DNA from 2 places in the Brassicibacter thermophilus genome. Region 1 is predicted to be linked to the other one. Evidence: a T-box and tRNA genes for the amino acid it is inferred to sense, from the RefSeq annotation. Region 1 holds a T-box; the other holds one or more tRNA genes.
What was found. The T-box of region 1 lies ahead of asnS (asparagine--tRNA ligase). A T-box ahead of a tRNA ligase gene usually reads a tRNA of that ligase, here a tRNA-Asn.
Positions count from the first base shown of each region.

Region 2: it has a tRNA-Asn gene. The T-box ahead of asnS (asparagine--tRNA ligase) is inferred to sense a tRNA for this amino acid. The anticodon was not compared.

Region 1 covers NZ_AP042446.1:1,607,308-1,613,982, forward strand. The annotation lists gene speD (adenosylmethionine decarboxylase) at 1-263, shown strand, start outside; gene ACZ41D_RS07555 (hypothetical protein) at 373-489, shown strand; gene speE (polyamine aminopropyltransferase) at 523-1,371, shown strand; gene ltaE (low-specificity L-threonine aldolase) at 1,558-2,595, shown strand; gene ACZ41D_RS07570 (AAA family ATPase) at 2,660-3,985, shown strand; gene ACZ41D_RS07575 (C-GCAxxG-C-C family (seleno)protein) at 3,999-4,406, shown strand; gene lspA (signal peptidase II) at 4,432-4,869, shown strand; T-box leader at 4,978-5,226, shown strand; gene asnS (asparagine--tRNA ligase) at 5,281-6,672, shown strand.
Region 2 covers NZ_AP042446.1:1,233,314-1,239,988, reverse strand. The annotation lists gene ACZ41D_RS05860 (isopeptide-forming domain-containing fimbrial protein) at 1-937, opposite strand, end outside; gene ACZ41D_RS05855 (hypothetical protein) at 1,031-1,258, opposite strand; gene ACZ41D_RS05850 (bifunctional folylpolyglutamate synthase/dihydrofolate synthase) at 1,391-2,686, opposite strand; gene ACZ41D_RS05845 (hypothetical protein) at 2,950-3,309, shown strand; tRNA gene ACZ41D_RS05840 (tRNA-Arg) at 3,409-3,485, opposite strand; tRNA gene ACZ41D_RS05835 (tRNA-Cys) at 3,492-3,565, opposite strand; tRNA gene ACZ41D_RS05830 (tRNA-His) at 3,593-3,669, opposite strand; tRNA gene ACZ41D_RS05825 (tRNA-Gly) at 3,737-3,810, opposite strand; tRNA gene ACZ41D_RS05820 (tRNA-Gly) at 3,816-3,890, opposite strand; tRNA gene ACZ41D_RS05815 (tRNA-Tyr) at 3,905-3,990, opposite strand; tRNA gene ACZ41D_RS05810 (tRNA-Thr) at 4,001-4,076, opposite strand; tRNA gene ACZ41D_RS05805 (tRNA-Asp) at 4,078-4,154, opposite strand; tRNA gene ACZ41D_RS05800 (tRNA-Val) at 4,174-4,249, opposite strand; tRNA gene ACZ41D_RS05795 (tRNA-Glu) at 4,253-4,327, opposite strand; tRNA gene ACZ41D_RS05790 (tRNA-Met) at 4,338-4,414, opposite strand; tRNA gene ACZ41D_RS05785 (tRNA-Leu) at 4,448-4,537, opposite strand; tRNA gene ACZ41D_RS05780 (tRNA-Asn) at 4,545-4,619, opposite strand; rRNA gene rrf (5S ribosomal RNA) at 4,625-4,741, opposite strand; rRNA gene ACZ41D_RS05770 (23S ribosomal RNA) at 4,785-6,675, opposite strand, start outside.

The sequences.
Region 1 (6,675 bases):
ATTTTATAGATCATGATATAAAATCCATTCAGGATTATATAGATGATAAGACTTTAAAAGAATATGATGCAGTTGATATAAATGTATATCAGTCCAATACTTTTCATACAAAAATGCTTATAAAGGAAATTGATCTGCAGAATTACCTTTTCAATAAAGATGTATATGATCTTTCTTCTAAGAAAAGGTTGGAGATAGTAGATAGGCTCCGCAAAGAAATGATTGAAATTTTTAGCGGTAAGAATATATACAGAGGTAATTAGAATTGAATCAGAGAGAAATACCCATATATGAAGTTTTAGTAAAACATAGGAGAGTAAGGATAGTTCATTTTATTATACCATGTTACAAAGATGAAAGAGAGGATTTGTAATGGCATATCCTTCAGGTATTCCTGTTTTAGTGCCTGGAGAACGAATAACTGGAGAGATAATATATTATATTATAGTAAGGAAAAAGGAAGCCTGCTTATGGTTACTGAGGATATGAGTGTTGAAAATATAAAAGTAATGGAGGGATGATATGGAACTGTGGTTTACAGAAAAACATACAGAGAATGCAAAATTCTCAATTAAACTAAAAAAGCAGTTATTTAGCGGACAAAGTCAATTTCAGAGAATAGATATACTGGAATCATATGACTTTGGGAAAATATTAATTTTAGATGGATATTTGATGCTTACAGAAAAGGATGAATTTATCTATCATGAGATGATAACCCATGTACCGATGGCAGTAAATCCTGAAATTAAAGATGTACTGGTAATTGGAGCAGGAGATGGAGGAACTGTAAGGGAGCTTACCAGATATGAATCGATAGAGAAAATCGATATGGTTGAAATAGACAAGCTGGTAGTGGATATGTGCAGAAAATATATTCCCCAAACTGCTTCGAAATTGGATGACAGAAGAGTAAATTTATATTTTGAGGATGGATTAAAGTATGTCAGCACCAAAAAAGAGGAATATGACCTAATCATAGTTGATTCTACCGATCCCTTTGGCCCTGGAGAAGATCTGTTTACAAAAGAATTTTATGGGAACTGCTATAAGGCATTGAGGAAAAAAGGGATTTTAGTTAATCAGCACGAAAGCCCTTATTATTCTAATGATGCTCTGGCAATGCAAAATGCTCATAAAAAGATTAAATCTATTTTTCCTCTGGCTTTAGTTTATCAGGCTCATATTCCAACTTATCCTTCTGGGCATTGGTTGTTTGGATTTGCTTCTAAAGAACTTCATCCTGTCACTGATCTAAAGGAACAAAACTGGAACTCGCTGAGATTAAAAACGAAATATTATAATACTGAACTGCATAAGGGGGCTTTTGCCATTCCCAACTATGTAAAGGAGCTTTTGGAGAATGCATAAAAATGTTCATACCATACTATGGTGGGATAAAGATTATGATGAAAGCTACTTTATAGAAACTTACAGTTTTTATTAAGATAAAGATTTAGAAGATATCTATGTATTTGATATTGCAATTTAGAGATGAAACTTTACTCTAATTATAAAAATGTTATAATAAAATAAAAAATGTTACGGGGGATGAAAATGAAGATAATTGATTTTAGAAGTGATACTATAACTAAACCAACAGATGAAATGCGCAAGGCTATGTATGAGGCAGAAGTAGGAGATGATGTTTATAAAGAAGACCCAACAATAAATAAATTAGAGGAAATTGCTGCTGAAAAAGTAGGTAAAGAAGCTGCTCTTTTTGTACCTTCAGGAACTATGGGGAATCAACTAGCATTAATGGCACATACTCAAAGAGGTCAGGAAATTGTTTTAGAAGAATGGTCACATATATATAGGTTTGAAGCAGGAGGGTTAGCATTTCTTTCAGGGCTTCAAGCTAAAACTGTAAAGGGTAAAAATGGTATAATGGAGATTGAAGATTTAAAAAATGCTATAGTTAATGATAATAATATCCACCATGCTCAAACAGGACTTATATGCATAGAAAATACCCATAATATGGCAGGTGGTGTTGTAACACCTTTGCCAAAAATGAAAGAAATTTATTCTTTAGCGAAAGAATATAATCTGCCTGTACATTTGGATGGGGCAAGGTTATTTAATGCTTCAACTTATTTAAAATGTAATCCGAAAGATATAACAAAATATACTGATAGCGTAATGTTTTGCTTATCAAAAGGACTCTGTGCACCAGTTGGTTCTATTTTGGCAGGAACTAAAGAGTTTATAAATAAAGCCACAAGATACAGGAAAATGTTGGGTGGTGGAATGAGACAAGCTGGAGTTTTAGCTGCAGCTGGCTTAGTAGCGTTAGATAGAATGGTAGAAAGACTTTGGGAAGATCACGACAACTTGAGGAAACTATCTGAAGGATTAGGATCAATTAAAGGCATAGAAATTGATAAAAATTCTGTGCAAACTAATATACTTATGGTAAACATTAAAAATACTGGTTATAGTGCTAATGAATTTGTATTGAAAATGAAAGAAAGAGGCATTTTAGCTTCAAGCATAACAGATGAGATAATAAGGTTTGTTACTCATAGATATATTAGCAAAAGTGATGTAGAATATGCAGTTAAAATTATCGATGATATATTATCACATTAATAATTGGAGAAATTGTATAATTATTATGCGATTTCGTTTTATGTTTTGGATAAGAGGTGATTAATTGGATTTATTTGATTTAAGCAGGGAAATTAACGAGAAAAAGTCTGCTCCTTTAGCAGAAAGGATGCGTCCAACAACTTTGGAAGATTTTGTCGGTCAAGAACATATAATAGGAAAAGGAAAACTTCTTTATAGGGCTATACAAGCAGACAAACTCAGTTCAATAATATTTTATGGTCCTCCTGGAACAGGAAAAACTACATTGGCAAAAATTATTGCTAATACCACTAAAATGAATTTTGAACAGTTAAATGCTGTTACATCTGGTATAAAGGAAATTAGAGAAGTTATTTCAACTGCTAAAGATAATATTGCATTTTCAAATAAGAGGACAATATTGTTCATTGATGAAATTCATAGATTTAATAAATCTCAGCAAGATGCTTTGTTGCCTTACGTTGAAAATGGAACTATTATTTTGATTGGTGCTACTACTGAAAATCCTTACTTTGAAGTTAATAAAGCTTTAATATCTAGATCTATGATATTTAAACTAGAACCTCTTAACAGAAATCATTTAAAGAGTATATTAGAAAGAGCATTGAGTGATAAGGAAAAAGGTTTAGGAAATCTTCGTGTTAAAATTGATGCTGATGCACTTGAACACTTAATAAGTGTATCAAATGGTGATGCAAGGATTGCTTTAAATGGGTTAGAACTAGGAGTGCTTACCACTTCTCCAAATGAAGAAGGAATTATTAATATTACATTAGAAATAGCACAAGATTGTGTTCAACAAAGAGCCTTGAAATATGAAAAAGGCGGAGATGAGCATTATGACACTATATCTGCTTTTATTAAGTCCATGAGAGGCTCAGATCCTAATGCAACGCTGTATTGGCTTGCTAAGATGATTTATGCAGGGGAAGATCCTAAATTCATTGCAAGAAGGATAATCATATGTGCTTCAGAAGATGTTGGTAATGCTGATCCTAATGCATTAAATATTGCTGTATCTGCGTTTCAAGCAGTTAACATTGTTGGAATGCCAGAGGGAAGGATACCGTTAGCTCAAGCAGCTGTTTATGTTGCATGTGCACCTAAGAGTAATGCTAGTTATGTAGGAATAAATCGGGCACTTTCAGATATTAAAAATTTAGAAACTGGAAAGGTTCCTAATCATTTAAAAGATTCTAATTACTATGGTGCTAAAAAATTTGGTTATGGAAAAGGTTATAAATATCCTCATGACTATGAAGGCTCTTTTGTAGCCCAACAATATTTACCTGATGAATTTATTAATAAAGATTATTATAAACCTACTGAAAATGGTTATGAAAAAGTAATTAAGGATAGATTAAGCTCATTACACAAAGGAGAAAAATAGGGAGGAAGCTAACATGCTAAAAAAAATGATAGAAGATGGATATGGTAATGAAGAAGGTTTAAACTGTGCTGAAAAAATTCTTTATGGAGCTAATGAAATATATGATTTAGGGTTAAGTAGAGAATGCTTGAAATTATCAGCTGGATTTGGTGGTGGTATGAAAATTGAGAGCGTTTGTGGAGCTTTAACTGGTGGAGTTATGGTGCTTAGCAAAATATTTGGTCATAATGATTTATATAAAAAAGAACAGTTTGAAGGTTTAATACGAGAATTTTTTCGATTATACGAAGAAAAAATGGGGAGCATTAAATGTAGCGAATTAAAACCTTTATATAGAACTGAAGAAAAAGGTTGCCAGAATGTTATATTTGCAGCAGCTGATGTATTGTGTTTTATTATAGATAGAGAGATAGCTAGATAAGGAGTGTGACTAAATTATTAACTTTATTTTATTAATATTATCAATAGTAGTTTTAGACCAATTAATTAAAAAGAAAGTTTTGCATAACATGTCAAATGGAAAAGTAATAGAAACAAATTATTATATTAATATTACTCTTATTAAGAATAGAGGAGCTGCATTTGGACTTTTAAAAAATAAACCTAAGTTTTTAAAAGCTTTAGTTACTTTAATATTAGCAGTAATAACATATTATTATTTTTTTATTATTTATGATATAGTTACTATTAATATAAAAATAGGGTTTGCTTTAGTAATTTCGGGTGCTATTGGAAATCTTATAGATAGATATGTTTATGGATATGTAATAGATTATATATATTTTAAATTCAAAAAATGTCCTATTTTTAATATTGCAGATATATCTATTTTTATTGGAGTTGTAATATTGCTAATTGGTCTAATTAAAGAAAATATCATCTAAAGAAATTAAATAATTATTATAGATTAAAATTAAAATCACAAACTATTTATGTGATTTTCTTATTTGACAAAGTTTTCTTATATTATTATAATATCTATAATAAAAAAGAAAACAGCGATGACGGGAAGAGTAAATATAAGGTATTTATTATAGCGAGTCGGTGATGGTGTGAGTCCGATATAAATCTTATATTGAAGAACGTCCCCAAGCTTCTAACCGAAATCTATGTTTATGGATAGTAGGCTTAGACGGATTTGCCCCGTTACAGGCAAATAATATGTTTTTTAAAACATATTATTTGAGGTGGCCATTGAATAATGGCAAATAGGGTGGTACCGCGAGTCCTTCGTCCCTTTAAAGGAGTTGGGCTTTTTTTATATTAAAAATGATTAATGTAAGGAGGTTATAAGATTGTGCACTGAATTGGTAAGACAAATTTATAGAGAAAGTGAAAAGTATATTGGTAAAAAACTAAAAATTGAAGGATGGGTTAGGACTGTAAGAGCTTCTAAAAATTTTGGATTTATAGAAGTTAACGATGGAAGTTTTTTTAAAAACATACAAATAGTTTTTGATGATAGTTTAAGCAATTTTGAAGATATTTGTAAATTGAAAGTTAGCACTGCTATTTCTGTGGAAGGTCAGTTAGTTGCTACACCAAATGCAAAACAGCCTTTTGAAATCAAGGCAGATAATATTATTATTGTAGGAACTACAACTAAAGATTATCCTTTACAGAAAAAGAGGCATACTTTTGAATTTTTAAGAACTATTGCTCACTTAAGACCAAGAAGTAATACTTTTTCTGCAGTGTTTAGGGTACGTTCGTTAGCTGCTTATGCTATACACAAGTTCTTTAATGATAGAAATTTTGTTTATGTTCATACACCAATTATTACTGCTAGTGACGCTGAAGGTGCAGGAGAAATGTTTAGAGTATCTACATTGGACTTAAATAGTCTACCTAAGGATGAACATGGGAAAATAGATTTTTCTAAAGATTTTTTCGGTAAAGAAGCAAATTTAACTGTAAGTGGGCAGTTAGAAGCTGAAGCATATGCTTTAGCATTTAGAAATGTTTATACTTTCGGACCTACTTTTAGAGCAGAAAACTCAAATACAGCTAGACATGCTGCAGAGTTTTGGATGATTGAACCTGAAATTGCTTTTGCAGATTTAAATGATAATATGTGTTTAGCAGAGGATATGATGAAATACATTATTCAATATGTAATGGATAATGCACCTGAAGAGATGGAATTCTTTAATAGATTTATCGATAAAGGATTGTTCGATAGATTAGAAAATGTTGTAAATTCTGATTTTGAACATATAACTTATACTGAAGCAATTGATATTCTTAAAAAATCTGGACAAAATTTTGAGTATCCTGTAGAATGGGGAATGGATCTCCAAACAGAGCATGAGAGATATATTACAGAAAAAGTATTTAACAAGCCAGTTTTTATTACAGATTATCCAAAAGATATTAAAGCTTTTTATATGAGGCTTAATGACGATAATAAGACTGTTGCAGCTATGGATTTATTAGTTCCTGGAGTTGGTGAAATAATAGGAGGGAGCCAAAGAGAAGAAAGATTAGATGTCCTTGAAGCTAGAATGGATGAAATGAAAATGAAAAAAGAAGATTATTGGTGGTATTTAGATTTAAGAAAATATGGTGGAACGAAGCATGCTGGATATGGACTAGGCTTTGAAAGAGCTGTAATGTATATTACTGGAATGAGCAATATTAGAGACGTAATTCCTTTTCCAAGGACAGTAAGGTCTATAGAGTTTTAGGTG
Region 2 (6,675 bases), 370 kb from region 1:
TACTTGCTACTGACTTATCTATTGTTGCATCCATTGCTCTAGTTATTGTTTCTCTCTCTACTGGTCCTGAAGCTCCATTGAGTGTTGCTAGATTTAGTAGTTGAGTATTATGTGGTATCCTATCTCCACTGTTTTCTATACAGTTTTCAGTATAATTATCCCATATTGCAGCATCAAAAGTTATAGTATTTGAAGAAGTGGGGGACAATGTTACAGAACCCCAATCGATGGTTACAAAGTCTTGACAACCTATACCTGGAGAAGGAGTTATAATATTAGGAGAAGATAATTGAGCACTATCTGGTCCAGATACTTGTAGATTGCCTAAATACCTTACTCCATTAGGTAGATTATCTATTAAGGTTACAATTGTTGGCTCTCTTGAATTGTTTAGAACTGTTAAAGTATAGGTATAAACCCATCTTGGTGAATTGGGTGTTCCTGCTCCTTTAGGAATTTTATTTGGAGCACTTTTTATTAGGTCATATCTTAGGGGTATAAACTCAGTTTGTATATCCTTAGTTATTTTAACATTTCCTATATCATCATTACCTCTAGGCAATGTATCTACAGTTGCAGAAATATCAACGTCTGTTAGTGGAACATCAAATGAAACAGGTAGTCCAGTTTCTCTAAATGTATCATCAGCCATAAGTGTTACACTAAAGCTATAGGTTTCATTTGGTGCTAAATCTTTTATATTTAACCAATTAATTGTTATTGTATTGTCTGGATTAATTACAACCAAATCTGGGTCGATGGATGCAGAAACAAAGGACGTTCCATCTGGAATAGTAATGGTTGTAGTTAAATTATAAGCTGTATCTGTTAGATTAGTATTAGAAAAATTAACATCAAAACTTGCTGCATTTCCAACTACTGCTTTTATCGGATTCGGATTTGATGATATATTAAAATCACTTGGGTTAATAGCCACGTATAATCACCTCCATAAAAAAACTTACTATAGTTTATGATTACTATTTTATGAATGTGATTAAACATTTAAAAATAGGTGCTAGTTTACTAACTAGCACCTATCAGTTAAATTTTTTTCATAGAAAAATTTTTCATCAATTTTCAGCTTTCTTCTTTTAATTTCAATAATTATACTATTCAATATTACTGACTGTTTTTTATATTCCTCATCATTCAATCTATCAAATACATTATGTAGTCTATTTATTTCACAATACATTCTTTTTAATAGTTCTTCATTACTTAAGTTTTTAAATGGATTAATTTTACATACATTCACAGCTATCCTCCTTATCGAATAAACGTTTTTAGTAAATTACAAATAGAACTATTATATAACTTTTTCACACATTCATCTTTCTCTGTAACTATTAACATATATATAGTTTATTCAATAAGGAAAAAATAATAACTATTTTTTATTAACTATTTTTCTTACGTCTCCAATTAAATACAATGAACCACTGAATAATATAACATCATTCTTATCTGCTACTTCATATGCTTTGTTTACTGCTTTAACAATATCTTTTTCGATATAATAATTTGAATTATATTTTGCCACCTTTTCAGCTAATTCTTCAGCTTTCATAGCCCTATAAATATTAGGTTCAGTTACTATTACTTTATCAGCTAATGGAACAAGCTGTGATACCATATTATCTACATCTTTATCTTTTAATATTCCAATTCCTAATACTATTTTTCTGTTTTTAAAAATATTATTAATGGTCTTTTTTAATACCATTATACCTTGAAGATTGTGAGCACCATCAATTAAAAAAATGGGATCCCTTTTTAAGAGCTCTAATCTCCCATGCCACCTTGCCTTAAGTAAACCATTTCTTATGCTATTATCTTTTAACTTTATAGTATCGTTTTTTCTCAATTCTAATAAGGTTGTTACTGCAGTAGCAGCATTAAATATTTGATGTTCACCGATAATATTTATTTTTAGATTATCAAAATAACAGTTTTGATATTTAAAACTAAAAATACTACCATATTCAGAAATCTCTTTAATTATTATGTTTTTTGTTGGAACATAAATTAACTTAGCATTTTTAGATTTAGCAACTTCATTAATTACTTGTTCTGCACCTTTTTCTTGTGGATAACTAATAACTAAACAATCATGTTTTATTATACCCGCTTTTTCCCAGGCAATTTTCTCTATTGTATCCCCCAAAATATCAGTATGATCCATAGATATTGTAGTTATTACTGATGCTAACGGCTTTTCTATTACATTTGTAGAGTCATATCTACCTCCTAACCCAACTTCCAAAACCAAATAATCTATTGCTTCTTCTTTATAATATTGAAAAGCAATAGCCGTTACTATTTCAAATTCCGTAGGGTGATTATACCCTTGATTTACCATTTCTTCGACCTTATTTTTAACTTTTGCAGTTACATCAGCTAATCTATGGTCAGGTATATCTTCATTATTTATTTTTATCCTTTCATTAAATCTTTCAAGATAAGGAGAAGTATAGAGTCCTACTTTATATCCTTCTTCTTTTAAAATATTTTCAATAAAAGATGCAGTAGAGCCTTTACCATTTGTTCCAGCAATATGAATTACTTTTAATCCTTTATGAGGGTCACCAAGTAGTTTTAACAACATTTTAATATTCTCTAAACCTAATTTTGATCCAAATTTTTTTGTCCCATGAATATATTCCAAAGCTTCATTATAATTCATACTCTCACTCCCATATTTATGATATCATCATTGATACTAGTATTCATATTGTATAATTAATTTTGCTACAAGACAAGATAAATATAGCTTACATAAAATCTCTACATTTTAATCATATTGCTTTAGAAAATAAATTTTTATAGCTGTTTTAATTTTAAATTAATTCAATGAATATATCAACTTCCAATTTAAAAATATCTAGTTTTTTAATGCTTACAAGTGATATAATATAAATATCAATAATGAAAAAAGGAGGACGTCTAATGTATGCCTTGTTCCTAATATTAAATGATCTAAGCAAGTTAAATGACATTCATGAGATTTTTTACGAAGTTGGAGTAGGTGCAACTACTTTTGACAGCATAGGTATGGGAAAAGTTTTATTAGAACATAACGAGAATGTACCTATATTTGCAAGTATTAGAAGACTCATAGAAGGAAATAGACCATATAATAAAACCATCATAAGTGTAATAAGAGATGAACAAAAATTGAAAAAAGTAATAACACGCATTAATAATAAACTTGACAATATGAAAAATCAAGGTATTGGATTTATGTTTGTAGTTCCCGTACTAGAATGTTATGGCTATAAAGTTGAAGAAAAAAATAGTAATAATTAATTGTACATAATAAAAGATATGTATCATACATATAAAATACATATAAAAATGCAAGGTCGGAATTAATCATCAACCTTGCATTTTTATATGTATTAAAGTTGGTGTGCCTAGAGGGACTTGAACCCCCAACCTTCTGATTCGTAGTCAGACACTCTATCCAGTTGAGCTATAGGCACTTAAAATGGAGGCGGCACCCAGATTCGAACTGAGGATAAAGGATTTGCAGTCCTCTGCCTTACCACTTGGCCATGCCGCCATATATCATTTACTATTAAAAAATAATTGGGGTGGATAAAGGGATTCGAACCCTTGGCCTCCAGAGCCACAATCTGGCGCTCTAACCAACTGAGCTATACCCACCATGATGTAAAATAATAAAGTTAAATAAAATCTATAGACAAAAATCTATAGACTATCAAAACTATAATGGAGCGGGTGAAGGGAATCGAACCCTCGCAACCAGCTTGGAAGGCTGGGGCTCTACCACTGAGCTACACCCGCAAATATGGAGCGGAAGACGAGATTCGAACTCGCGACCCTCGCCTTGGCAAGGCGATGCTCTACCACTGAGCCACTTCCGCATGTTATATACAAATGGTGGAGGGGACTGGATTCGAACCAGTGAAGGCTGTGCCAACGGATTTACAGTCCGTCCCCTTTGGCCAACTCGGGAACCCCTCCTTAAATAAAATGGAGCTGGTGAGAGGACTTGAACCCCCAACCTACTGATTACAAGTCAGTTGCTCTACCAATTGAGCTACACCAGCATGGCGACCTGGAAGAGACTCGAACTCTCGACCTCCAGCGTGACAGGCTGGCATTCTAACCATCTGAACTACCAGGCCGCATCATATTCTTTTTTTATGGTGGGCGCAACAGGGCTCGAACCTATGACCCCCTGCTTGTAAGGCAGGTGCTCTCCCAGCTGAGCTATGCGCCCATATGGTGACCCTACCGGGAATCGAACCCGGGTTACCGCCGTGAAAGGGCGATGTCTTAACCGCTTGACCATAGGGCCATGTTTTATATGGTTGCGGGGACTGGATTTGAACCAGCGACCTCCGGGTTATGAGCCCGACGAGCTACCAGACTGCTCCACCCCGCGATGTACATTTAATTAATATAATACTTATTTTATTGGTGCCGGGGACCGGAATCGAACCGGTACGATCTTTTAGGGATCGCAGGATTTTAAGTCCTGTGCGTCTGCCAGTTCCGCCACCCCGGCACTTTATTGGCTCCTGGGGTGGGACTCGAACCCACAACCTACCGGTTAACAGCCGGTTGCTCCACCATTGAGCTACCCAGGAATGTCATCCGGCAACGACCTACTCTCCCAGGACGTCTCCGTCCAAGTACCATCAGCGCTGAGAGGCTTAACTTCTGTGTTCGGTATGGGAACAGGTGTGACCCTCTCGCTATCGTCACCGGATATTTTTAAGGCTTGCGCCTTCAAAACTGCACAGTGAATTTTCCTGGTCAAGTCCTCGACCTATTAGTATCACTAAGCTAAAGATATCACTATCCTTACACCTGTGACCTATCAACCAGGTAGTCTACCTGGGGTCTTACTCTTTAAAAAGATGGGAAATCTTATCTTGAGGGTGGCTTCGCGCTTAGATGCCTTCAGCGCTTATCCTTTCCAGACTTAGCTACTCAGCCATGCTCCTGGCGGAACAACTGATACACCAGTGGTCTGTCCATCCCGGTCCTCTCGTACTAGGGACAGCTCCTCTCAAATTTCCTACGCCCACGACGGATAGGGACCGAACTGTCTCACGACGTTCTGAACCCAGCTCGCGTGCCTCTTTAATGGGCGAACAGCCCAACCCTTGGGACCTACTCCAGCCCCAGGATGAGACGAGCCGACATCGAGGTGCCAAACCTCCCCGTCGATGTGGACTCTTGGGGGAGATAAGCCTGTTATCCCCGGGGTAGCTTTTATCCGTTGAGCGATGGCCCTTCCACTCGGTGCCACCGGATCACTAAGTCCAACTTTCGTTCCTGCTCGAGATGTATCTCTCGCAGTCAAGCTCCCTTCTGCCTTTACACTCTACGCACGATTTCCGACCGTGCTGAGGGAACCTTTGAGCGCCTCCGTTACTCTTTAGGAGGCGACCGCCCCAGTCAAACTGCCCAACTGACAGTGTCCCAAGACCGGTTTCACGGCCTCTGGTTAGAATTTCGGCATCATAAGAGTGGTATCCCAAGGTCGACTCCACCGAAGCTGGCGCCCCGGCTTCTAAGTCTCCCACCTATCCTGTACATACGATACCAAAATCCAATGTCAGCCTGCAGTAAAGCTCCACGGGGTCTTTCCGTCCTGTCGCGGGTAACTCGCATCTTCACGAGTACTACAATTTCACCGGATCCCTTGTTGAGACAGTGCCCAAATCGTTACACCTTTCGTGCGGGTCGGAACTTACCCGACAAGGAATTTCGCTACCTTAGGACCGTTATAGTTACGGCCGCCGTTTACTGGGGCTTAAGTTCACACCTTCGCTTTCGCTAAGCGTTCCCCTTAACCTTCCAGCACCGGGCAGGTGTCAGCCCCTATACATCGTCTTTCGACTTAGCAGAGACCTATGTTTTTGGTAAACAGTCGCTTGGGCCTCTTCACTGCGGCTAAATAAGGCTTCATACAGCTAGTGTATTAACCTCTTTTAGCACCCCTTATCCCGAAGTTACGGGGTCATTTTGCCGAGTTCCTTAACAAGGGTTCTTCCGCTCATCTTAGGATTCTCTCCTCGCCTACCTGTGTCGGTTTGCGGTACGGGTACCTGCTCGCTCGATAGAGGCTTTTCTCGACAGTGTGGAATCAGTTAGTTCGCTACTTATTTTTCGCTCCCCATCACCTCTTAGGATTACTTCTACGGATTTGCCTATAGAAGCTCCCTACTGGCTTAGACACACTCAACCAACGGTGTGCATAACCTATCCTCCTGTGTCACCCCATTTCTCAAACGCTTACAGGTAGTACAGGAATCTCAACCTGTTGTCCATCGCCTACGCCATTCGGCCTCGGCTTAGGTCCCGACTAACCCTGAGAGGACGAGCCTTCCTCAGGAAACCTTAGGCTTTCGATGGGTAGGATTCTCACCTACCTTTCGCTACTCATGCCAGCATTCTCTCTTCTGTATAGTCCACCATTCCTTACGGTATAGCTTCAGTCCATACAGAATGCTCCTCTACCGATACATACGTATCCCACAGCTTCGGTGACAGGTTTGAGCCCCGGAAATTTTCGGCGCAAGACCACTCGACCAGTGAGCTATTACGCACTCTTTAAATGAATGGCTGCTTCTAAGCCAACATCCTGGTTGTCTGTGTAGTCTTACATCCTTTTCCACTTAACCTGTACTTAGG